DNA from 4 places in the Arthrobacter sp. AOP36-F1-5 genome. Region 1 is predicted to be linked to each of the others. Evidence: riboswitches for the same ligand, from Rfam matches in the RefSeq annotation. Region 1 holds a riboswitch; each other region holds the start of a gene.
The links. A riboswitch is a leader RNA that binds a small molecule or an ion and turns the genes downstream of it on or off. The one in region 1 is predicted to bind S-adenosylmethionine.
Positions count from the first base shown of each region.

Region 2: another riboswitch for S-adenosylmethionine. It lies ahead of AC3ZI9_RS03425 (hypothetical protein); the one in region 1 lies ahead of AC3ZI9_RS11375 (bifunctional o-acetylhomoserine/o-acetylserine sulfhydrylase).
Region 3: another riboswitch for S-adenosylmethionine. It lies ahead of AC3ZI9_RS00885 (acyl-CoA dehydrogenase family protein); the one in region 1 lies ahead of AC3ZI9_RS11375 (bifunctional o-acetylhomoserine/o-acetylserine sulfhydrylase).
Region 4: another riboswitch for S-adenosylmethionine. It lies ahead of AC3ZI9_RS15670 (flavin reductase family protein); the one in region 1 lies ahead of AC3ZI9_RS11375 (bifunctional o-acetylhomoserine/o-acetylserine sulfhydrylase).

Region 1 covers NZ_CM176892.1:2,471,124-2,476,781, forward strand. The annotation lists gene metX (homoserine O-acetyltransferase MetX) at 1-671, opposite strand, end outside; gene AC3ZI9_RS11375 (bifunctional o-acetylhomoserine/o-acetylserine sulfhydrylase) at 689-2,050, opposite strand; SAM riboswitch class IV at 2,118-2,234, opposite strand; gene AC3ZI9_RS11380 (VOC family protein) at 2,443-3,087, shown strand; gene AC3ZI9_RS11385 (GDSL-type esterase/lipase family protein) at 3,163-4,323, opposite strand; gene AC3ZI9_RS11390 (TetR/AcrR family transcriptional regulator) at 4,323-4,907, opposite strand; gene AC3ZI9_RS11395 (CPBP family intramembrane glutamic endopeptidase) at 4,963-5,658, opposite strand, start outside.
Region 2 covers NZ_CM176892.1:750,052-755,709, forward strand. The annotation lists gene AC3ZI9_RS03410 (LOG family protein) at 1-1,085, shown strand, start outside; gene AC3ZI9_RS03415 (SRPBCC family protein) at 1,192-2,409, shown strand; gene AC3ZI9_RS03420 (VIT1/CCC1 transporter family protein) at 2,436-3,584, opposite strand; gene AC3ZI9_RS03425 (hypothetical protein) at 3,820-4,065, opposite strand; SAM riboswitch class IV at 4,116-4,226, opposite strand; gene AC3ZI9_RS03430 (sodium:solute symporter family protein) at 4,384-5,658, opposite strand, start outside.
Region 3 covers NZ_CM176892.1:175,582-181,239, forward strand. The annotation lists gene acs (acetate--CoA ligase) at 1-846, opposite strand, end outside; gene AC3ZI9_RS00875 (sodium:solute symporter family protein) at 938-2,632, opposite strand; gene AC3ZI9_RS00880 (OsmC family protein) at 2,569-3,174, opposite strand; SAM riboswitch class I at 3,555-3,653, shown strand; gene AC3ZI9_RS00885 (acyl-CoA dehydrogenase family protein) at 3,662-4,927, shown strand; gene AC3ZI9_RS00890 (LLM class flavin-dependent oxidoreductase) at 4,924-5,658, shown strand, end outside.
Region 4 covers NZ_CM176892.1:3,396,815-3,402,472, forward strand. The annotation lists gene dnaB (replicative DNA helicase) at 1-548, opposite strand, end outside; gene AC3ZI9_RS15660 (DUF1801 domain-containing protein) at 1,114-1,536, shown strand; gene AC3ZI9_RS15665 (hypothetical protein) at 1,617-2,063, shown strand; gene AC3ZI9_RS15670 (flavin reductase family protein) at 2,083-2,589, opposite strand; SAM riboswitch class IV at 2,642-2,756, opposite strand; gene rplI (50S ribosomal protein L9) at 2,972-3,427, opposite strand; gene rpsR (30S ribosomal protein S18) at 3,442-3,681, opposite strand; gene AC3ZI9_RS15685 (single-stranded DNA-binding protein) at 3,750-4,325, opposite strand; gene rpsF (30S ribosomal protein S6) at 4,367-4,672, opposite strand; gene AC3ZI9_RS15695 (M18 family aminopeptidase) at 4,868-5,658, opposite strand, start outside.

The sequences.
Region 1 (5,658 bases):
CCGACGGCGTCGAGGGCGCCGGCCGAGGGCGCCGCTCCGTAGAAGTCGCCACCGGAGAAGTCCGGATCCAGCCGGATGGCCTGCGTCTGGATCTGCCCGAAGGCGATCTGTTCGGCGGAGGCGACCGCGGTGGCCGCAATGACGGCGCACCGGGCCACGCGTTCGGGGTATTCCACCGCCCATTCCAACGCTCGCGCTCCACCGAGGGAACCGCCCAGGACGGAGTGCCAGCGTGAAATGCCCAGGTAGTCGGCCAACCGGGCCTCGGTGCGCACCGAATCCCGCACCGTGGTGAACGGGAACCGGGAGCCCCAGGCCTGCCCGTCGGGGTCGAGGCTGGAGGGCCCGCTGGAGCCATAGCAGCCGCCGACCATGTTCGGGGCCACGACGAAGAACCTGTCGGTATCGATCGTCTTTCCCGGACCCACGAGTCCTTCCCACCAGCCTTCTTCCTGGCTGTGCCCCCGGGAGACATGGGTATCCCCCGTCAGGGCGTGCAGCAACAGCACCGCATTGGAGGCCCGGGCGTCCAGGGTCCCCCAGGTCTCGTAGCCGATCATCACCTCGGGCAGCCAGCCGCCGGTCTCGAAGCGGTAGCCGCCGATGGGCACGCATTTGAGGATGCCGTCACGGATCAACGGCGCCCCGGGGGCCTGACGTCGTTCCCTCACGTCGCCGACGCCCTGGCTCACCGGACGGCCTGGACTTCCGGGGCGGCCTCTGCGGCTTCGTCCCCGGCGGCGGCCGCGGCGGCGAAACCGACCTCGAGGTCGGCGATGATGTCGTCGATGTGCTCGATGCCCACCGACAGGCGCACCAGTCCGGCTCCCACCCCGGCCGCGGCGCGTTCGGCGTCGGAGAGCTGGGAGTGCGTGGTGGAGGCCGGGTGGATCACCAGCGAGCGCACATCGCCGATGTTGGCGACGTTGGAGTGCAGTTCGAGGCCGTCGACGAAGGCCCGGCCGGCCGGTTCGCCGCCGGAGATCTCGAAGGCCAGGACCGCGCCGACGCCCCGCGGGGCGTATTTGCGGCCGAGTTCGTACCAGGGGCTGGAGGGCAGGCCGGCGAAGGCGACGGAGTCGACCTGGGCGTGGGCCTCGAGCCATTCGGCGACCTTCTGCGCGTTGGCCACATGGCGTTCCATGCGCAGGCTCAGGGTTTCCAGGCCCTGGGCGATCAGGAAGGCGTTGAACGGGGAGACCGCCGAACCCAGATCGCGCAACAACTGGACGCGCGCCTTGAGGATGAACGCCAGGTTCGCCCCCAGGGCGCCGTCGACCCCCAGATCGCGGGCGAAGACCAGCCCGTTGTAGGACTCGTCGGGGGTATTGAATTCCGGGAAGCGTTCCGGGTCGGCCGCGAAGTCGAAGTTGCCCGAATCAACGATGGCCCCGGCGACGGAGGTTCCGTGCCCGCCCAGGTACTTCGTGGCCGAGTGCACCACGATGTCGGCACCGAATTCGATGGGGCGGACCAGGTACGGGGTGCCCAGGGTGTTGTCCACGATGAGCGGGACCCCGGCTTCGTGGGCCACCGTGCTGACGCCCTCGATATCCAGGACGTCCTGGCGCGGATTGGAGATGACCTCACCGAAGAATGCCTTGGTGTTCGGTTTCACCGCGGCCCGCCAGGAATCCAGGTGGTCGGGATCCTCCACGAAGGTGACCTCGATGCCGAGGCGCTTCAACGTGTGCTTGAACAGGTTCTGCGTTCCCCCGTAGAGGCTCGGGCTGGCCACGATATGGTCCCCGGCTCCCGCGAGGTTGAGGATCGAAAGCGTGGTCGCCGCCTGGCCCGAGGCCAGCAGCAGGGCCCCGACCCCGCCTTCGAGGTCGGCGATCCGGGTTTCGACGGCTTCCTGCGTCGGGTTGCCGATGCGGGTGTAGATCGGCTCGAGTTCCTTCAGCGCGAAGCGTGCTGCGGCACTCTCGGCGCTGGGGAAGACATACGACGTCGTCTGGTAGATCGGCGGCGCCCGGGCCCCGGTGGTGGGATCCGGTGCCTGTCCGGCGTGGACCTGGCGGGTTTCAAAAGACCATGATGCAGACATTTCTGTCCCCTTCTACGACTCAGGGGCCCCTGTTCCACGGCGGTCCCGGAAGGGAACGCCGGGAGGTGACCCGCGCTTGTCCGTTCTCCTTGTGGAGGCGAACCAGGTCTTCACCCGGGGCACCCCACCGCGAGTGGAGGGTTGCCGGCCAGCAAACCGGGGTTTCGCGCTGGCACTCATGACCTGCCTCCAGTGTTGTGGATCGGGGCGGCCGCCGCAACAACGCGGCGTCAATATGACCGCAGGGCGCAACATTCCTCCCCCTCCCCCGTCCGGTCCCCCTCCTGACGGCCGCGATGGAGGCCCGGGAAACGGGTCGAGGAAAATACGAACCATGGTGATTTAGGGCACCCTAAGTCGAGACGCACCTCACAAAGTGCGATCATGAAGCCATGATGAGGTTGGATCACGTTTCGTACGCATGTGGACCAGACGGGTTGGCCGCGACGGCCGCCCGTGTCGGCAAGACTCTGGGGATCGAGTCCGTCAAGGGAGGCATTCATCCCCGCTTCGGGACCAGGAACGTCATTTTCCCGTTGAAGAACACCCAGTACCTGGAGGTCGTGGAGGTCCTGGACCACCCGTCCTCGGACAAGGCGCCGTTCGGCCAGGCCGTCCGGGCCCGATCGGAGATGGGTGGCGGATGGATGGGTTGGTGCGTCGCCGTTGACGACCTGGCCCCGTTCGAGGAACGTCTGGGCCGGTCATCGGTCCCGGGCAACCGCAAGTTCCCCGACGGCCAAGAACTGACGTGGCAGCAGATCGGCATCAAGGGCCTGATCGCCGACCCGCAGGTGCCCTACATGCTGCGCTGGGATACCGGCACCGAGGACCTGCACCCCTCCCGGGCATTGGATCCGCAGGGGCATATCTCCGGGATCGCGATCGCCGGTTCGGTCGAACGGGTCCGCGAATGGCTGGGCACCCCCTCGGAGTCGCCGTTGGGCGATGTCGAAGTCCAGTGGGAGGCCCCCAATGGCACCCCGGGAATCATGACGGTGACCTTCGAGACCCCCTCGGGGACCATCACCCTCTGATCCGCTCACGGAGGTGGAACACCGAACGACGGCGGCCCGCGGGCCGCCGTCGTTTTCGCTCTGTGCCGTCCCGGATCAGTGCCGCGGCACCGCCGCGAAGGGTCCGTCGGCGGCGAAGACCCGATCGGCGAAGCGATCGCCGATCAGCTGATGCGTTGCGGAATCCGGATGCAGGTTGTCCGGCAGCGGCAGCTCGGCCTCGTCCGGGGCCCCATACAGCTCGAGTCCGTCCAGGAAGTACAGGTTCGCATCGTCCGCCCGGTCTTCGACCAGGGAGCGCATCTCGCGGCGGATGACCTCCAAGGTCAGCCGTCCCGCCGATTCATCCCCTGGGGTCCCCGTCGCGCTGAACTTGACCTGGCTGGTCCCCAGGCTCTCCGGGACGATCGTGCCGGGGCCCGACGTGCTTTCGTGAATCGGGCAGAAGATCGGGGAGATCAACACCAGCGGCGTGGTGGGATGCCCCTCGCGGATGGTGTCAAGGAATCCGTGGATGGCCGGGACCAGGGTCCGCACGCGCATGGCATCCAGGTTCACGATGTTGATGCCGAGTTTGACGCTGATGACGTCCGCTGGCGCATCGCGGATCACCCGCGCCATGAAGGGGTCCACGAAGCAGCTGCCCCCGAAGCCGAGGTTGTGCAGTTCGACCCCGCCCCGGCGGGCTGCCACGGCGGGCCAGATCCCGCTGGGGGATGCCGCGTTCGATCCCTGGCTGATGGAGCTGCCGTGGTGGACCCACAGCGGACGGGTCCGGGGCGCGGGGTGGAGCGGCTTGTCGGAGCAGAGGCTGATCAACTCCAGGGATTCATTGTGGGGGAGGTGGAATTCGAGCGTCTTCTCCGTTGGCGCGAGGCCCTCCACGACGGTTGTGTGGTGGGGCCCGGCCACGTGGTGCATCGAGCCGGCGGCCATGTCGATTTCCACGGCGTCCCCGCCGGTGAGTTCGTCGCCGAGCTGGAGGCTGCCGTCGACGAAGACGTCGATGCGGCCACGGGGCCTTTCGCTCCCCCGGAACGCGGTGTGCGTCGAATGGGAGACGAGCTTGATCCGGGTCGCAGTCGTCCTCACGACAATGCGGACGCCCGCGGGCTGGGATTCACGGTCCATGAGGGTCTGTTCAGGGTATTGCCGGCGCACCCAGGCCGGCAGCCGGTGGATCCGCATCCCGTCGGGGGTCTGCTCGAGTTCGGCGGCGCCCCGGACGAGGTCTGTGGTGAGGTCGGTCGTGATCATCAGTGCTCCTGCTCTGTGGTGGTGGGCCAGCTAGCCAGGGCGCGGTCGAGGGCTTCCAGGGCGCGATGCCAAGACGTCCGGGTCTGCTCGTCGCGGTGCTCGAAGGAGGAGGCCCGTTCCAGGGCCAGGAACCCGTTGACCGTGGCGCCCATGAATCGGGTCGCGTGCACCAGTTCGGTCTCCGGCAGGCGGTAGCCGCGGAGCACCGAGAAGGTGAGGTCAACGAGGCGGATGGCCCCCGCGGAGCGTGCGGTCTTCGGCGTGGCGGGCCGTGCCAGGACGGCCCACCGGCCGGGGTGCTGCCCGGCGAAGTCGCGCTGGGCTTCACCCAGACCCACGAGCGCCTCGTATCCGGAGCGCCCAGCGATCCCCGCGGCCACCGCCTCGGCCACCTCGCCGAGGACGAGTTCGTGCACCCCGTCCAGCAGGGCTGCCAGATCCTTGACATGCGAGTAGAGGCTGGCCGGGCGGACGCCCACCTCCCGGGCCAACGCCGAGACCGTGATGGCCTCGAAGCCATCCCGGTCAGCCAGTTCGGCGGCTGCCTGGACCACTGCTGCCTGGTGAAGGGGTGCACGTTTCATGCATTGAACCTACACCCTGTAGGCGTTTGCCTACAAGCTGTAGGTCCAGGGGTGGCTAGGTTCCCAACCCGATCGCCGAACCGATGAGCGAATACCCCACGAAACCGGCGATATCCAGCAGCGCATGGGCGATGACCAATGGCATGACCCGGCCCGTCCGGGTGTAGATCCAGCCGAAGATCACCCCCATGACGGCGTTGCCCAGGAACGGACCGAACCCCTGGTAGAGGTGGTAGCTGCCCCGCACCACCGCGCTGGTGAGGATGATCGGCCAGGTCCCCCAGCCCAGCTGCCGCAACCGGTCGAAGAGGTACCCGATCATGATCGTCTCCTCCAGGATCCCGTGCCGGATGGCCGAGAGCACCAGCACCGGGATGGTCCACCAATATGGTTCCAGCGCCTCGGGGACGAGGGCCGTGGTCACCCCCAGCGTCCGGCCCACGGCGTAGAGCCCCAGGGTGCCGACCCCGATCAGCACGAAGAGCCCCACCCCCTGCCATGAATCCTTTCCGGGCCGGCGCAGATCGAATCCGAGCGCACGGAACCCGTTCCTGCCGGCCAGATAGAACAGGTAGAACACCAGGGCGACCGGAACCAGGGCGAACATGATGTCCATCAGCTGGTAGGTCAGATCAAAGTACTGCCGGTTGCTGAGCGAATTATTCAGCGTGGTCGTCTGTGATCCCAGCGGGCCGCGGCTGAGCTTGTCGATCAGCGAAACGATCGCGTAGAGGGCGGACTGCCCCAGCGA
Region 2 (5,658 bases), 1.7 Mb from region 1:
CGAAGACCAGCGGTGTCCCGATGGCCGGTTGGCATTGCCAATCATTGGATCTGCGTGATCGTGGACGGGCGTTGGAGCGGTCCGACGTCTCCGGTGCCGTCTTCCTCGGCTGTGATCTGCCGCCGGGTTCCATCCCCGGTCTACGTCGCCGCGGGGCCCTGGTCTTCCCCGATCTGCCCGGGCTGCCGTTCGATCCGTACCGCGGCGGGCTCTACACGGCACAGGACCTCTATGCGGGACTGGAGGACCACGCCTACGAGGACACCCCCGATGCGCGCATCTATGCCTGGAGCCGCCACCGGGGTGCCGGTCGGGGCGGACTGAACATGGCCCTGGCCACCACCTTGCACGACCATGCGGTCGGCGTGGCCCTGGAGCAGCTGCTGGCCGGTGCGCACGACGGCGATGCCCCGGGGCGGATCCCCGGCCGCGGGGTGGTCGGGGTGATGGGTGGACACGCGGCCGAACGCGGCACCGCAGGGTTTCGTGACGCCGCCTATCTGGGACGCAGCCTGGCCCGCGCCGGGTTCACGGTCGCCACCGGGGGCGGCCCCGGGGCCATGGAGGCCGCCAATCTCGGGGCCTACCTCGCGGCGGAGGAGGACGAGGTCCTGGAGGCGGCCATCACGCGGCTGGCCGCCGCCCCGTCGTTCCGTCCCTCGATCTCGCAGTGGGCGCGCGCCGCGCTCGCCGTGCAGGAAGACCATCCCCGGGGAACACCCACGGTGGGGATCCCCACCTGGTTCTACGGGCATGAGCCGCCGAATCTGTTTGCGACCCATATCGCCAAGTTCTTCGCCAACTCGATCCGTGAAGACGTGCTGCTCAAGGCCTGCACCGGAGGGCTGGTGGTGCTGCCCGGGGCCGCCGGAACCGTGCAGGAGATCTTCCAGGATGCCTGCGAGAACTATTACGGAACCGCCAGGACCCAGACCCCGATGATCCTGGTGGGCCGGCGGCATTGGACCCGTGAACTGCCGGCCTGGCCGCTCTTGGAATCCTTGGCCGAAGGCCGGGACATGGCAGCGGCCATCCATCTGGTGGAGACCCCCGAGGCGGCCGTGGACATCCTCGCCGGCGGGTGACCGGCCCGCCGGGGGGCCCGGGCCCGGGGCAGGAGCCCCGGAACCCGTCGGCGCAGCGCCCGGTGAGATCCAGAGGATCGGCAGCTGCGCTGGGTAGGCTGGCGCTATGGACTCGAATCCCTATCTCGTGACCCGGCAGCGCCTGGTCCAGGCGCCTCCCGGGGCCATTTTCGAACTACTCGTCGACCCGTCGAAGCATCCGCTCATCGACGGCTCCGGCACGGTGAAGAGCGCCCGGCAGGACGAACCCCAGCGGCTGGCACTGGGCTCCGAATTCGGGATGGACATGCGCCTGGGCGTGGGATATCGGATCCAGAACACGGTGGTGGAGTTCGAGGAGAACCGGCTGATCGCCTGGCGGCATTTCAACGGCCACCGCTGGCGCTACGAATTGATCCCCGCCCCGCGGGGCACGCTGGTGCGTGAGACCTGGGATGCCTCGCGGCTGAAACGTCAATGGCCGCTGAAGGTCATGGGGTTCACTCGCAGCACCCCGGTGAACATCGAACGCACGCTGGATCGGTTGGCCGACTATTTCGACCCCAATACGCCGCGCCCCCCGGAGCCGGAACCACCGCGTCCCTCCCCGCGGAAGCCCCGCGCCAAGTCATTGACCCCCGCCCAGGAGGCGAAGGAGGCCGCCCGGAAGCAGGCCCGCGCCCAGAAGGCGGCGCAGCAGGATGAGGAAGGCGTTGCGGCCCAGGCGGCCAAGGCCGAACGGTTGGTGCTGGCGGAGGAAGCCGAGACCGCCCGTCGGGCGGCCCGGAACGAACGCACCGCCGAGGCCCGCCGCGCCCGTGAACTGAAGGAAACGGAAAAGACCGAGCAGGCCGCCCTGGCCGAACGCGCCCAGGCCGAGAAGGTCGCGGAACAGGAGCGGGTCGAGGCCGAGAAGGCGGCAGAGGCCGCCCGCGAGGAGCAGGCCAAGGCGCAGAAGGCGGCGGAGCTCGAGCGGGCCCAGGCGGAACGGACCGCCGCCGCCGAACGGGTCAAGGAGGAGAGGGCGGCCCGGCAGGAACACGAACGCCGGACGAAGGCCGCGCGGGCCGAGGAGGCCGAGGCGGCGAAGACCCGGAAGAACGCCCCGCAGGTGCCCGTGGAGCCGTTGCCGCCGATCGGGGCGACCCCCCGGCCGTTGACGACGACCCCACGCCGGCCCGCACGCGAGATGATCGCCGCAGCCAAGGCCGGACGGCGGGATGCTCCGGCCCCCGGGCAGGGCACCGAACCGGCCGGCGAGCCGGACACGCAGGAGCCGACCCCGCCCCCGGCGGGGGACCGCCGCCCCGTGGCCGCAGCCCGCCGGATGCGCCGCGCCAGCTGAACGGAAGGGGCCGGGTTCTGCGGGTCCTAGCCGATGTTCCCGCCGAAGAGCAGGCCGAGAACGTAGGTGACCCCGGCGGCACCGAGGCCGATGGCCAGCTGCCGGAACCCGCGTTTGGCCGGGGAGGCGCCGGAGAGCAGTCCGACGATGCCCCCGGTCAGCATCAACGCGACCCCGACCAGGAGCAGGGCCACCAGCAGGGCTGGCAGCCCGCCCATACCGAAGAGGTAGGGCAGGATCGGGACCAAGGCCCCCGAGGAGAAGAAGCAGAAGCTGGAGGCGGCGGCGCCGAAGGCGGAGCCCAGGGCCTCGTGTTCGTCGCCGCCGGTTTCGGTTTCGGGCACCTCGGGTTGCAGGGACAATGAGGGGTCGCAGTCGCAGCTGAAGGTCCCCAGCCGTTCGGCGGCCCGGTGCTCGGCGGCCTCCCGGCTCATGCCGCGGGCCCGGTAGACCAGGACCAGTTCGTTGGCCTGCAGGTCCAGGTCCGGGGCGGCGATGAGCGTGATCTGGGTCGGTTGGGAGGCGGTGAGCAGTTCGCGCTGCGAGCGGACGGAGACGTATTCCCCGGCGGCCATGGACAGGGCGCCGGCGAGCAGGCCGGCGACCCCGGCAAAGAGGACCAGCGCGCTGGACACCCCGGCGGCGCCGATGCCCATCACTAGGGCCAGGTTGGAGACCAGCCCGTCGTTGGCCCCGAAGACGGCGGCCCGGAAGTTGCCGGAGAGCCGGTTGCGGCCGCGGATCGCCAGCCCGCGTACGACTTCCTCATGCACCAGCTCATCGGCGGCCATCTGAGCGGTGGCGTCGGCGTCGCTGTCGTAGGGGGAGGCGCCCTCGGCCCGTTGGGCCAAGGCCAGGACGAAGACCGAGCCGAAGTTGCGGGCCATGAACCGCAGCATGACGCGGCTGAGCGAGGGGCGTGCGGTCTTCCGGGCATGCTCGCCCAGAAGATTGGACCAATGCTCCTGGTGGCGGGCTTCCGCCCGGGCCAGACCCAACAGGATCTGGCGTTCCTCGCCCTCACGGCGTTTGGCCAGGGTGAGGTAGATGGAACCTTCGACGCGTTCGTCGGCCAGGTATTTGCGCCAGCGCCGGATCTCGGCGGGCGTGGGCTCCCTACGCGAGGCCTCCGCGGCTGGCGGATCGGCGTCGGGGGAGGGGGCATCCGGTGTCATTGGGCGTCCTTCAATCGGTTCGTATGTCCCCGCGGTGGTGCGGGACTGCCGGTCAAAGGTCGGTGGGTGGCCACGAGCCTCGGACCGCCAGTGGCGGGCCGAAGGTCTCGTTCGCCCGGCGTGGTGCCGGGTGGAATGCCGGACCGCCGGGAGGGCGGTCGGTATGTCGACAGGTCCTCGTCCACCCGTGCCGGATCAACGATCCAGCGCGGGTGGGGTGTGGAACTACTCCCCTTCAGCCGACCAGCATACCCGAGGGAGCCTCGGCGCGGTCGCGGACGGGCAGGCGTTCAAGGAAGAACACCTGTGCTTCCCCGTCGGGGCGGTGTGCCCGGGGAATACGCACGGTCAGTGCGCAGGAGTCGGATTCCCAGACCGGTCGGCCGGCCGTGTTGGCCAGCGCATGGTCGAGATCCTTGGGGTGGGGCGCGATGAAGCGCTCCCAGTGACCGTCCACGTTGAGGCAGACGGTGCCTAGCATCGAATCGAAAATTGGAAGGACGGAGACGCTTTGCGCCACGGATTTCCTCTCGTGCGTTCTTACCCAACACGTTGTCGTGCGGGCCGCTTCTTCATCCGAACCACCCACGAACCTGGGGTTGGTGCGCGGGTAGTCGGAGCTGTTGCCCGCGTCTCATGAAGCTTTTTGCCAGCCTAACGTGATTGCCGGGGCAACCCAAGCTGTGTTCCACGTCATTCCCGCTGCATCCCAGCGTTGGTGCGGCTAGATTCGTGTTCGACATCTGCTCCCCCGGGAGCACTGTCACCCGGGGGGAACGAGGACGACGCCGGGGCGGGTTCAGGCTTGCTGATCGGCGGAAACGCCCTCCATGTCGACCCGTCCGGCGACCCGATCCGACCAGTGCCGGGCCACTTCCGGGCGGGTCGGCGGGGAGAGCAGGCTGAACAGGACATAGACCACCAACGAGGCGCCCAGACCGTAGTAGATGGGCTCATTGGCGTAGACCCCGGAGAACTTCTCGGTGGACAGTGCCTCCAGGGTGATCATGGTCGTCAGGGTGACCAGGGTCCCTGCCGCCATGGACAGGGCGGCGCCGATGCCGTTCCCGCGCTTCCAGAGCAGCCCGCCCAGGATCGCGACCAGCAGCCCGCCGACCAGGATGTCGTAGGCGATGGTCAGGGCGGCGACGACGTCGTTGACGAGGATCGCCAGGATGATCGCCACGGCCCCGAGGCCCAGGACCCAGTACCGGTTGGCGGCGACGTCGTGCTCGGGGTTGCGCCCGGTGTTGACCTCGATCTCCTTGCCGAACCAGCTGGCGACGAAGGGGGTGACGTCGTTGCGGGCCACGGTGGCCGCGGCGATGAGTGCGCCGGAGGCGGTGGACATCATGGCCGCCACGGCGGCGGCCAGGACGATCCCGCCGACGGCCACCGGAAGCAGGGTCATGGCGACCTCCGCGTAGACGACGTCCTTGCCCAGGGCCTCGATGTCGATGCCGGGCAGGGCGACCCGGGCGGACATGCCGATGATCGCCCCGGCGATGCCGTAGATCACGCAGTAGATGCCGGCGGTGGCTCCGCCCCAGCGGGCCACCTTGGGGGTGCGGGCGGTGAACACCCGCTGCCAGATGTCCTGGCCGATCAACAGGCCCAGGGTGTAGACCACGAAGTAGGTGATGATCGTCTCGGCGCCCAGGCCGCCCCAACTGAAGAATTCATCGCGGGCCCGTTCGGGGATGCCGGCGGAGATTCCCTCGAAGCCGCCGGCCGCCGAGAGGGCGAAGGGCAGCATCAGGGCGAAGACACCGACGGTCTTGATGACGAACTGGACCTGGTCGGCCAGGGTGATGGACCACATGCCGCCGATGGTGGAGTACACGAGCACGATCGCCCCGCCGACGGCGATGGCGAGCCAGCGGTCCCAGTCGAAGAGCACGACGAAGATCGTGGCGTAGGCCCCGGTGGAGGTGGCACAGAGCATCAGCGTGTAGGCCAGCATGACCACCGCCGAGGCGTTGGTGGCGTGTTTGGAGCCGTAGCGCAGGGTGAGCATCTGGGAGACGGTGAAGATCTTCAGTCGTTGCAGCCGCGGGGCGAAGAACATGCTCAG
Region 3 (5,658 bases), 1.2 Mb from region 1:
CTCGTGGCTCCAGGAGGCTTGGGTGAGGTAGCCGCCGGTGGTGTGCACCAGACCCTTGGGCTTCCCGGTGGTCCCCGAGGTGTACATGATGAACAGCGGGGTTTCGGCGTCGAAGGCCTCGGCGGCGTGGGTGCGCGGCTGCTTCTCGACCACCTCGTGCCACCACAGGTCCCGGCCTTCGGTCCACGCGATCCCGCTGCCGGTGCGACGGATGACCAATACGTGTTCGATGGCGTTGTCCCCGGCCACCGCGGCGTCGGCGTGGGCCTTGACCGGCACCGCGGTTCCGCGGCGGAACTGGCCGTCGGTGGTGACCAGGAGCTTCGCCCCGGTGTCCTCGACCCGGAATCGCAGGGCCTCGGCCGAGAAGCCGCCGAAGACCAGCGAATGCACCGCACCAATCCGGGCGCAGGCCAGGGTGATGACAATGGTCTCCACCAGCACCGGCAGGTAGATGACCACGCGGTCCCCGACGCCGATGCCCAGGGAGGTCAAGGCGTGGGCCGCCTGGCTGACCATGCCGGTCAGCTCGGCGTAGGTGACACTGCGCCGGTCCCCGGGTTCGCCCTCGAAATGCAGGGCGACCTTCTCCCCCTGGCCGGAGGCGACATGCCGGTCGGCACAGTTCACCGCCGCATTGAGTTTCCCGCCCTCGAACCAGCGTAGTTCGGGGCCCCGGCGGGCCACCGGGTCCACGGCGGTAGTGCTGTGGATCGTATGCCAGGGTTCGGTCCAGTCCAGGCGTGCCGCGGCCTCGGCCCAGAAGTCCAGGCGTGCGGCTTCGGCGTTCAGGACATCGAGCTGGGCGTCGGCAGTGGGGGAGTCCATTGTCGGTACGTTGGTCATGGGTGCTCCAATCGGGTGGGCAGTATGACGCGGGGCCATGTAAGGCTTCCCCGCGGTGGGTAGCGGCCCCCGGGAGATGACCGGTGGGGTCCTAGGCGGAAACCGGGATTGTTTCTTCCGTGGTGGGCAGGTGCTGCCGGCGGGTGGTTCCTACGGTGAGATTGAAGATCGCCAGTGAGTAGAGGGTCACGGCGGTGAAGAGTCCCAGCCCCAGAAGCCCGAAATGTCCCAGCCATTCTCCGAACGTCAGCAGTGCTGCAGCGACCAACGTTCCACCCGCGGTGTAGCGGATGCCGGCCGTTCGTCGTTTTCGATCCGGGGTGGATTCCCAGGGCACGGTCACCAGCGTGACCACGACCATGACTGCAAGGTTGATGCCCATTCCAACCCACACGGGATGGATTCCTGCGAAGAACGTTGTGGCGGACCAGCCCGAGAGCTGGTTCCAGGCAATGCCGGCAAGGAACCCGGAAAGCATGGCTGCATGTACTGCCCGACGGCTGGCCAACGGCCAAAGGAAGACCGCGAGAACCGGCGCCAACGTGGCCCCGTTGCGCAAGGTCCAGGCAAGGACGTTCCACCAGGCAGCCTGCTCGGTGCGAAGGATCCCGTAAAGGATCATCAAGGCCGTCAGGGCAACCAAGGAGTACCGGGTGTAGCGAACCAGATCTTGTTCGGTGGCCTTGGGGCGTAATGCGCTGCCGACATCACGGCCCAGGGACGTGGCTCCGGAAAACTGGCATGGCCCCGCCCAGCCCATGGCGCAGGCCCAGACGCCAAGGAAGAAGAGGCCGACCAGCGGCGCCGGCAGGGTCTCGCTGATGTAATAGGGGACAGCCACGAGGCCAAGTTCCTGGTCGGGAACCGCAATGGCTGCGGAGGTCCCCACCAGGGCACCGAGGACGATGAAGGGGATCCCGAAGAGGGCTGCCGCATACAGGCCCTTCTGGCCGTCACGCGGAGAGCGGCAGGACATGGTCATTTGGAAGGCAGCCTGCGCCAGCGGCACATTGACGATGAATGTCCCAAACCAGGCGACGATGAGGGACAGCCCGGCATTTCCGGGGTCGACCATCGCCGGACGGGTGGCTGCCAATTCCTGCCAACCGCCGGGGCCGGGATTCGACAACACTACGAAGCCCGCGATGACGAGCATGACGACGAAGACCAGGCAGTTCAACGTCTGATTGAATGCCACGGACCTCATGCCGCCCGACCAGAGAAAAACCAACAGAAGCAGCGCGGTCGCAGTGACCGTCCATTGCAGCGGCAAATCGGTGAACGCCGTCAAAGCCGAGGCGAAGGCGATCGTTGTGGCCACCGACCACATGGGGAAAGTGACCGCCGTAATGACGCCCGCGATGGCTTTAGCCGCCCGACCGAACCGATCACCGATGATGCCGGTGACCGTCACGACGAGCTTCTCCCGCAGCGGTTTCACCAGCAACAAGGCGATCAGCAGAATTTGCACCGTTTCGGCCACTCCGTACCAGGCAGCGGAAATCCCGGTCCGATAGCTGAGTTCCATGATGGAAATATATGAAGAGCCCGAGAAGAGCCCCGTGATGCAGAAGGCGACGGTCCAAGGGCTGAAGGAACGGCCGCCATCGAAGAAGCCCTGTCCGCCGGGACGCCCTGCGCGCACGCGGGACCAGCGGCCGCCAAAGAGCAAAAGAACCGTATAGCCCACGGCTAAGCCGATGGTCCATGCGCCCGCCGATGTCACTGCTCCACCTTTCGGGACCGCGAGTCGAGACCGCGAGAGAGGGCATCCGCGTTGTTGCATTCCCTTTCAGGAGCGTCGACATCGATCAACTCCGCGAAATGCCAGCGAAGATCCACGACAACGCCGGCGGCGCGGATCAGGGTCAGCGCCGGACAACGTGATTCCACGGACGTCGTCAGCTGGTCCAACCGGCTGGCATCTTGTTCTCCGGTCTGGACGTGGACGGCGATCCGGCAGGAATGAAAAAAGGGCTGGACATCGGCGGTACCGGCGAATCCGCGCGTGTCCTGGGTAGCCAGGCAATAGGTCTCGATGGCTTCGAGACCGATCTGCAGTTCCTCGGCGATCTGTTCGACCACCACGCCCAGGCATGCGTTGACTGCGCCGACCATGTATTCCATGGGAGTGGGGGCGGTATCGGTCCCGCCAACGGGTTCGGGCTCGTCCACTTCGAAGCCGAAGGCCCGGATCCGGATCTTCGTCCGCATGGATCCCTGCCACGTCCCTTGGGAACGAATGCGTTTGTCGTGGGCTTTCGGGGAGACGGAGCCCCCGAGGCGGGTCTGCTGTGCGTCGGTCGTACGGGTCGGGGCAATGCTCATGAACTCAGCTCCATCGTTCCTGGCGGAAGCACCTTCGCCGGTGACGGGTTCCGCGGGGTGGCGGGGCCTTGTTCGGCGTGGTTGCTGCGGCGTCACGGAGCCAGATCTCTCGGCCGCTCGGGATGGGTACCTTTCCACTAAAGGCCACCGGCACCAGAAGAAGCAACTTCACACGACGCGTTGCGAAATATTTCATTGATGTTTCCTGCGAGGTGCCCGGATTGAACTTCCGTGTCCAGAACCCGTGCAAATAACGGAAATATTCGATGTTGCTTGGATTGCCTGGGGCTCGGAACCTGGGCTGAAACACCCCGGAAAAGTGGTTTCCGTTGACTCCAACGGTGGCGCTGAGGGCCCATGATGTGGCCCAATGGAGACAACAACCATCCAGAGCGGCCGAGAGATCTGGCTCCGTGACGCCGCAGCAACCCCTTCCCGATCCGTCGGGAGGAAGGTGCTCACGCCGGAACCGATGGAGTGATGTTCTGTGGCTGCCCTGCCGATCGACGAAGTGACCCCGCGACACCTGATCAAACTGACCCCCGGCGTGCCCGCCGACGGACACTACGACGAACTCGCGGCGGTCTTCAGACCCGTGTTCGCCAGCATCGCCGATGGCGCCGCCGACCGAGATGCCCGGCGGATCCTGCCCTTCGAACAGGTCGGCTGGCTCAACCAGGCCCGCTTCGGTGCCCTGCGGGTCCCCCGGGAGGTCGGCGGCTTCGGCGCCTCGCTGGTTGATTCCTTCCGCTTGCTCATCGAGCTGGGGGAGGCCGACTCGCAGATCGCCCAATTGCTGCGGGCCCATATCGGCTTCGTCGAATCGGTGCTGCTGCTCCACGACGAGGCGGTCAAGGCGCGCTGGTTCGCCCGCTTCGTCGCCGGGCAGATCGTCGGCAACGCCTACACCGAGCGCGGCGGCAACGACCTGGGCCACCTGAACACCGCCGTCGAACAGTCCGAGGCCGGCTGGCTGCTCACGGGGCAGAAGTACTACTGCACCGGGACGCTCTTCGCCGACTGGGTGGCGGTCACCGCCATGGCGCCGGCGGTTGAAGGGCGCCACGTCGCGGTGGTGTCCACCCAGCATTCGGGGGTGGTCATCCACGACGATTGGGACGGGTTCGGCCAACAACTCACCGGCACCGGGACCACCGGATTCACCCGGGTTCCCGTGGATACGCTCCTGGACCCCGAGGTGCTGGACGTCCACCCGGAATCGGCCATCTTCCAGTTGGTGCTGCTCGCCGTCCAGGCCGGTATCGCCCGGGCGGTCCTCGCCGACGCCCGCGCCCACACCCAACTGCGTGAACGAGCCTTCACCACCGGAACCGGCGTCCCCTCCCGGCATGAACCCCAGGTCCTGCAGGTCATCGGAGAGATCTCGGCGACCGCCTGTGCCGTGGACGCGATCCTGTTGGCCGCCATCGCCGAACTCGAATCGGTGATCGGCCAACCGGGGCTGAGCCCCGCGGAGCAGTACGCGGTCAGCGAGCTGGCCGCCAACCGGGCCCAGACGAGCATCCAACCACTCGTGCTCGAGGCGACCAGCAAGCTCTTCGACGGCCTCGGCGCCTCGGCGACCTCCACCGCCTGCAACCTGGACCGCCACTGGCGCAACGCGCGCACCATAGCCACCCACAACCCCGCCATGTACAAGTCCCGCATCGTCGGCGACTACGAGGTCAACGCCGCGACGCCGCGCAAACTCGGCGCCGTCGGCGACCTCAAGACCCCTGAAGGAGAAAAATGAGCACCACACCAGCACGCCGCCGGATCCGCCTGAACGCCTTCGACATGAACTGCGTGGTCCACCAATCGCCGGGGCTGTGGCGTCATCCGCAGGACCAGGCGTGGCGCTATAAGGAACTGGGCTACTGGACCGAGCTGGCCAAGACGCTGGAGAAGGGGCTGTTCGACGGGATCTTCATCGCGGACGTCTTGGGCACCTACGACGTCTACGGATCCACCAACTCCACCCCGCTCTCCGCCGGCGCCCAGGTCCCGGTCAACGACCCGTTCCTGCTGGTCTCCGCGATGGCTTCCGTCACCGAGAACCTGGGCTTCGGGGTCACCGCCGGAACCGCCTACGAACACCCCTACCCGTTCGCCCGCCGACTGGCGACCCTGGACCACCTGACCAACGGCCGCCTCGGCTGGAACGTGGTGACCGGATACCTGCCCTCGGCAGCCAGGAACATGGGCCAGGAAGACCAGATGGAACACGACGAACGCTACGACCACGCCGATGAGTACCTCGAAGTGGTCTATAAGCTGCTCGAGGGTTCCTGGGAGGACGACGCCGTTCTCCGCGACCGGGAATCGGGGGTCTACACCGACCCGTCGAAGGTCCACGAGATCGGCCACGAGGGCAAGTACTTCAAGGTCCCGGGCATTGCCATCACCGAACCCTCGGTGCAGCGCACCCCGGTCATCTACCAGGCCGGTGCCTCCCCGCGCGGCCTGGAATTCGCGGGGGCGAAC
Region 4 (5,658 bases), 930 kb from region 1:
GTCGGCACCCCGATCATTCCCTCGCCACGCTGGCCCGCCGATTCGATCTCGTCTACGGTGCCTTCGATGATGTCGCGGAGCGGGACGTAGTCCTCCGAGGTGCGTCGTTCGGCCACCGCGTAGATCTGGGCCTGCGCATCGTTGACGATCGCGTCGACCTCGCCGTCCTGGCTGTAGCCCATCTGCACGATCTTGGTGCCCGCTTCAACCAGCCGGCGTAATACCGCCCGTTCACGGACGATCTCCGCGTAGAACCCGGCGTTGGCCGCGGTCGGCACCGACTGGATCAGTGTGTGCAGGTAGGCGGGTCCTCCGACACGGGAGATCTCCCCGCGTTTGGTCAAGTGGTCGGACACCGTCACCGCGTCGGCGGGTTCGCCCCGGCCATAGAGGTCCACGACGGCCTCGTAGATCGCCTCATGCGCGGGCCGATAGAAATCGACGCCCCGCAGGACCTCGACACAGTCCGCGATGGCATCCTTCGAGAGCATCATGCCACCGAGCACGCTTTGCTCCGCCACGAGGTCCTGGGGCGGGGTCCGCCCCATGTCCGATGAATTCGACGACCCTGATTCGGTGTGCGTGAGCGTCACGTCCGGTTCCTTCCCTCTCAGCGCGGCGCCGGTGATGCGGCGCAGCCACGTCCCTCTAGTATCCCAGTGAATGCGACCCACCGACACAATGGTGCCGCGGGTGACGAACGGGGAATCCAGCCCGGTTGGAGCCGGGGACCCTGTCACCCTATGCCCCCGACGGGCAGAACCAAAGAGAGTTATCCACAGCCCATGTGGAGAACCTGTGGGTGACGCGGCGTGTTGTGTGCACAGTCTGGGGACGGGCTTGTGGATTACTTTTATTTTCCTTCAATAACCCTGCTCTGACTAGGCATTTTACTTGTGGATAACAACTGATGGAAGAAAACTTTTCGTCAACATTCACCCCCTACTTGCAGGTTGCCAAGCAGCACACATGTGTGCAGGCGCCACTTATCCACAAGTTGGCCATGGTTCTCCACAGACACGCCGCCAGCTGTGGGTAGCTTTGACTTTCGCGTCCTCGGGCCGGGCCGGGACATCCATTGCCGTCGCCGAATCGCACTGGCACGCTGGCACGATGTCAGCAGCGAAGACCCGACCGACAGAGGTGGATCCACGTGATTTCCTCGCTGCCATCGAGCACCCCGCGCGGCGGGACGACGCCCACGCACTTCTGTCGATGATGCAGGAAGCCAGCGGTCGGCCCGCGATGATGTGGGGAACCAGCATCGTCGGGTTCGGCTCCTACCATTACCGCTACCCCAGCGGGCGTGAAGGAGATACCCCGGCGATCGGGTGCTCTCCCCGCGCCTCCTCGCTGGCCCTCTACGGGCTGACGGACCCCCCGGCCGCGGCCGGGCTCCCGGCTGGACTCGGCAAGCACCGACTGGGCGCTTCGTGCCTCTACGTCAACAAGTTGGCCGACGTCGGGCTCGGGATCCTGCGTGAACTCATGGATACTGGACACCACCACGTGATGACCGAACTTCACCAGCCCTGAACGGGTCCGGAGCCAAGGCACGTGAAATAATGGAGGAAAGACCGTCGCCCGCGCGGCGGCCCCGAACCCCAGGAGGGGACATGTCTGAAATCAGCGGTTCCGAACTGCTGACGGCGATCGTCGCGATCGTCGTCCTTTTCGCGGTGTTCGGTGCCTTGACCTGGATCTTCAAGACACGACCCTCGGGCCACCCCAGCGATGCCGAGCAATACATCGCCCGCCTCAATGCCACGGCGGCCCACCAACAGCAGATCGACACGGAGAAGGCGGAAAAGCTCCGGGCGGCGACGACGGCTCGGGCGGCCCAGGCCGCCCGCAACTCCCCCGGACGCACCGGCCAGAGCACCGGGTTCGACCTCGAACATCCCCCGGGGATGGCGCCCGGTCCGGGAAACCCCAATTTCGACCGCGTCATGCAGCTGATCAATCAAGGAAACTACGTCGGCGCGGTACGTAAGATCAGGCAGGACACCGGCCTGGGGCTGCTCCAGGCCAAACGATACGTGGACACCCTGCGGGGCATGTAGCCACCCCCCCCCAGCGGTCCTAGACCAGGGCCTCCGCCTGCAACGTGCGGAAGGCCGAACCGTGGAAGACCAACGGGTCATGGGCCCCGTCGTGTCCGGCATGGCCGTGGACCCGCAGGAGGACCACATGGTGGTCCCCGGCGGGGAATTCGCGTTCCACGCTGCAGTCCAACCACAGGGAGGCCTCGTTCAGGAACAGGGCCCCTTCATCGGTGGAGTCCAGCCGCAACCCGGCAAACCGGTCACCCGATTTGGAGGCGATCTGCCGGCAGACCCGCTCATGGGCCTCGCCGAGAACCGACACGCCGATCCGGCCCGCGGCCCGCACGATGGGCCAGGTCCGGGAGCTGTTCTGCACCGCGAACATCACCAACGGAGGGTCCATGGAGACCCCGACGGTGAAGGAGGAGGCGACCAGGCCCTGGGCCTCGCCATCGATGATCGCGCACAGGGCGGCGATTCCCGAAGGGTGGCGCGCGAAGGCCTGGCGGAGTGCGTCGGGTTGAAGATCATGGGACAGTGTCATCTGCTCTGCTTCCGGCGTATGGCACACCGGTGGATCCCGGGATCCACACGGGGTGCGGTACTTGCCGCCCGGGGAGCCGGACGGCCGAATCATCACCTGGAGCACCCCACTACCGTGAGAGGGTTGCCGGCCACCCAGCCAGGGCTTGGAAGGTGGCGCTCTTGATTCATGGTCCACGCTAGGGCCGGTGGGTCCCCGGGGTCAAAGATCTCCGCAATATTTCGCAAGATCGCCTCCCGGGGGCCACAGCCGGAGGCACATGGGCCGCCGACGATGTCGGGCCTTAACGACCGAGGGGCCCTGCGCTTACGCGCAGGGCCCCTCGGGTCCACCGTGGTCGGCTCCACCTCCCGTGGGGAGGGTAGCCGGTTCGCGGTGGTGGCTACTTCTTCGCGGCGACGACCTGCAGGTCGATGGTCGCGGAGACGTCCTCGTGCAGACGGACGGTTGCCTGGTAGTTGCCGGTCGACTTGATGTGCTCGGGGATTTCCACCGTGCGCTTGTCGATCGAGCCGAGGCCGGCGGCCTCGACTGCGTTGGCGATATCGGCGGTCTTGACGGTGCCGAAGAGGCGACCACCCTGGCCGGCCTTGACCGTGATCTTGACCGCCTGGGCGGACAAGTTCTGGGCCAATGCCTGGGCATCCTCGAGGGATGCGATGGCGCGAGCAGTGCGGGCGGCCTTGATGGACTCGACCTGCTTCTCACCACCCTTGCTCCAGAGCAGCGCGAAACCGCGGGGCAGCAGGTAGTTACGTGCGTAACCATCCTTCACCTCGACGACCTCGCCAGCGGTACCAAGACCGGTTACTTCGTGGGTCAGAATCAGCTTTGCCATGGTGTTATCCCTTCCTAGCCGCGGCCAGCGCCGGAGTAAGGCAGCAGGGCAACTTCACGCGCGTTCTTGATGGCCTGGGCGATCTTGCGCTGCTCCTGGACGGAGACGCCTGTCACGCGACGGGCACGGATCTTTCCGCGGTCGGAAATGAACTTGCGCAGCAATGCTACGTCCTTGTAGTCGATGACGGTGATGTCAGCGGCCTTCAAGGGATTGGACTTTGGTTTGGGCTTACGGAGTTCAGCCTTAGCCATCGTGGAGCTCCTTTATCTGGTGGAGCCCGCAGAATTTTTCCGCGGGATGGTGAATAAGAGGTGTTGCTTTAGAAGGGTGGTTCGTCGGACCCGCCGGCATTGCCCCATCCACCGTTATTGGAGGAGGAGGCCCAGGGGTCCTGAGCCGGAGCGTTCCAGGTGCCGCCCTGGTTTCCGCCGGGGTTTCCCCCACCGAATCCAGCGTTGCCGCTCTGGTTTCCGCCACCGAAGTTTCCTCCGGCATTACCGCCGCCGAAGCCGCCACCACCCGAGTTGTTGCGCTGGGTGCGGGTGACCTTGGCGGAAGCGTAGCGAAGCGAGGGGCCGATCTCGTCGGCATCCAGCTCCATGACGGTGCGCTTCTCGCCTTCCTTGGTTTCGAAGGAACGCGACTTCAACCGACCCTGGGCGACGACGCGCATGCCCTTGGTCAGCGTCTCGGCGACATTTTCGGCAGCATCGCGCCACACCGATGCGCGAAGGAACAGCGTTTCGCCGTCCTTCCACTCACTGGTCTGGCGGTCGAAGGTCCGCGGGGTCGAGGCAATGGTGAAGTTCGCCACTGCAGAACCGGACGGGGTGAAACGCAATTCCGGGTCAGCGGTGAGATTTCCGATGACCGTGATGACGGTTTCGCCTGCCATGGTGCCTCCTTGAGTCGGTTTCTACGAAAAGTCGACGCAGACTACTCTGCGACGACCTTCTGGTCTTCCGGGCGGGTGATCTTGGTGCGCAGGATCGTCTCGTTGAGCGAGAGCTGGCGGTCAAGTTCCGCGGAAGTGGCCGGGGTAGCGGTGAAGGTAACCACCGCGTAGATGGCTTCTGCCTTCTTCTTGATCTCGTAGGCCAGCCGGCGGCGGCCCCAGATATCAACATTGTCGACGGTGCCACCATCGTTGCGGACGACATCAAGGAACTTGCCAAGAGTCGGTTCCACGGTACGTTCGTCGACCTCGGGGTCGATCAGTACCATCAGTTCGTATGCACGCATGTGAACCCACCTCCTTTGGGCTAAACGGTCACGGTCTTTCCGTAACAGGAGGTTCTGTGCGTTGGCCGAAGTCGTTTCAGGGGTCAGAAACGGCACAAACAGCCTGACACATCCTACCCGATGCCGGTTCCACCACCCTAACCCGCGCCTGCGGCGAAGCGCAGGGGGCCCCTGGGGCCTGTGGACGGCGGCGGCTCAGCCGGCGAAGAACCCCCGGGTCACGCGGGCCAGGGCCAACGGATCCTCGACCGCACACATTTCACGGGCCGAGTGCATCGAGAGCAAGGCGATGCCGACGTCGACGGTGCGGATGCCCAACCTGGTCGCGGTCAGCGGTCCGATGGTCGATCCGCAGGGCATGACGTTATTTGAGACGAACTCCTGATAGGGGACGTTCACGGCTTGGCAGAGGGCAGCCCAGAGGCCGGCGCCTACCGCATCGGTGGTGTACCGCTGATTGGCGTTGATCTTCAGCAACGGGCCGCCTCCCAGAACCGGGCGGTTGGCCGGGTCATGGCGTTCCGGGTAGTTCGGGTGGACCGCGTGACCGGCATCGGCAGAAATGCAGACGGAGTCGGCGAAGGCCCGGGCCCGTTCTTGGACCCCGCCGCCGGCAGCGTCCACGATGCGTTCAAGCACATCCTGCAGGAAGGGCCCGCTGGCCCCCGAACGGGAGGCCGAACCGACCTCTTCGTGGTCGAAGGCGGCCAGCACCGCAATATGTCCTGGGCCGTCGTCGTTCTCCGACGTGGCTTCAGGACCCCAGCCACGGCGTTCTGCATGGTCGATCAGTGCGACCAGTGAGGCGTGCACCGAGGAGAGGTTGTCCAACCGCTGGGAGGCCAGGAACTCGCCCCGGCCACCGAAGAACGCGGGTTCCTGGGCAATGGTGGTGACGATGTCGTATCCGGTGATCGTTTCCGGGTCGACCCCCGCATCCGCTGCCAGGATGGCGAGCAGGTCCGCTTGGCTCGGGTCCCCGAGGC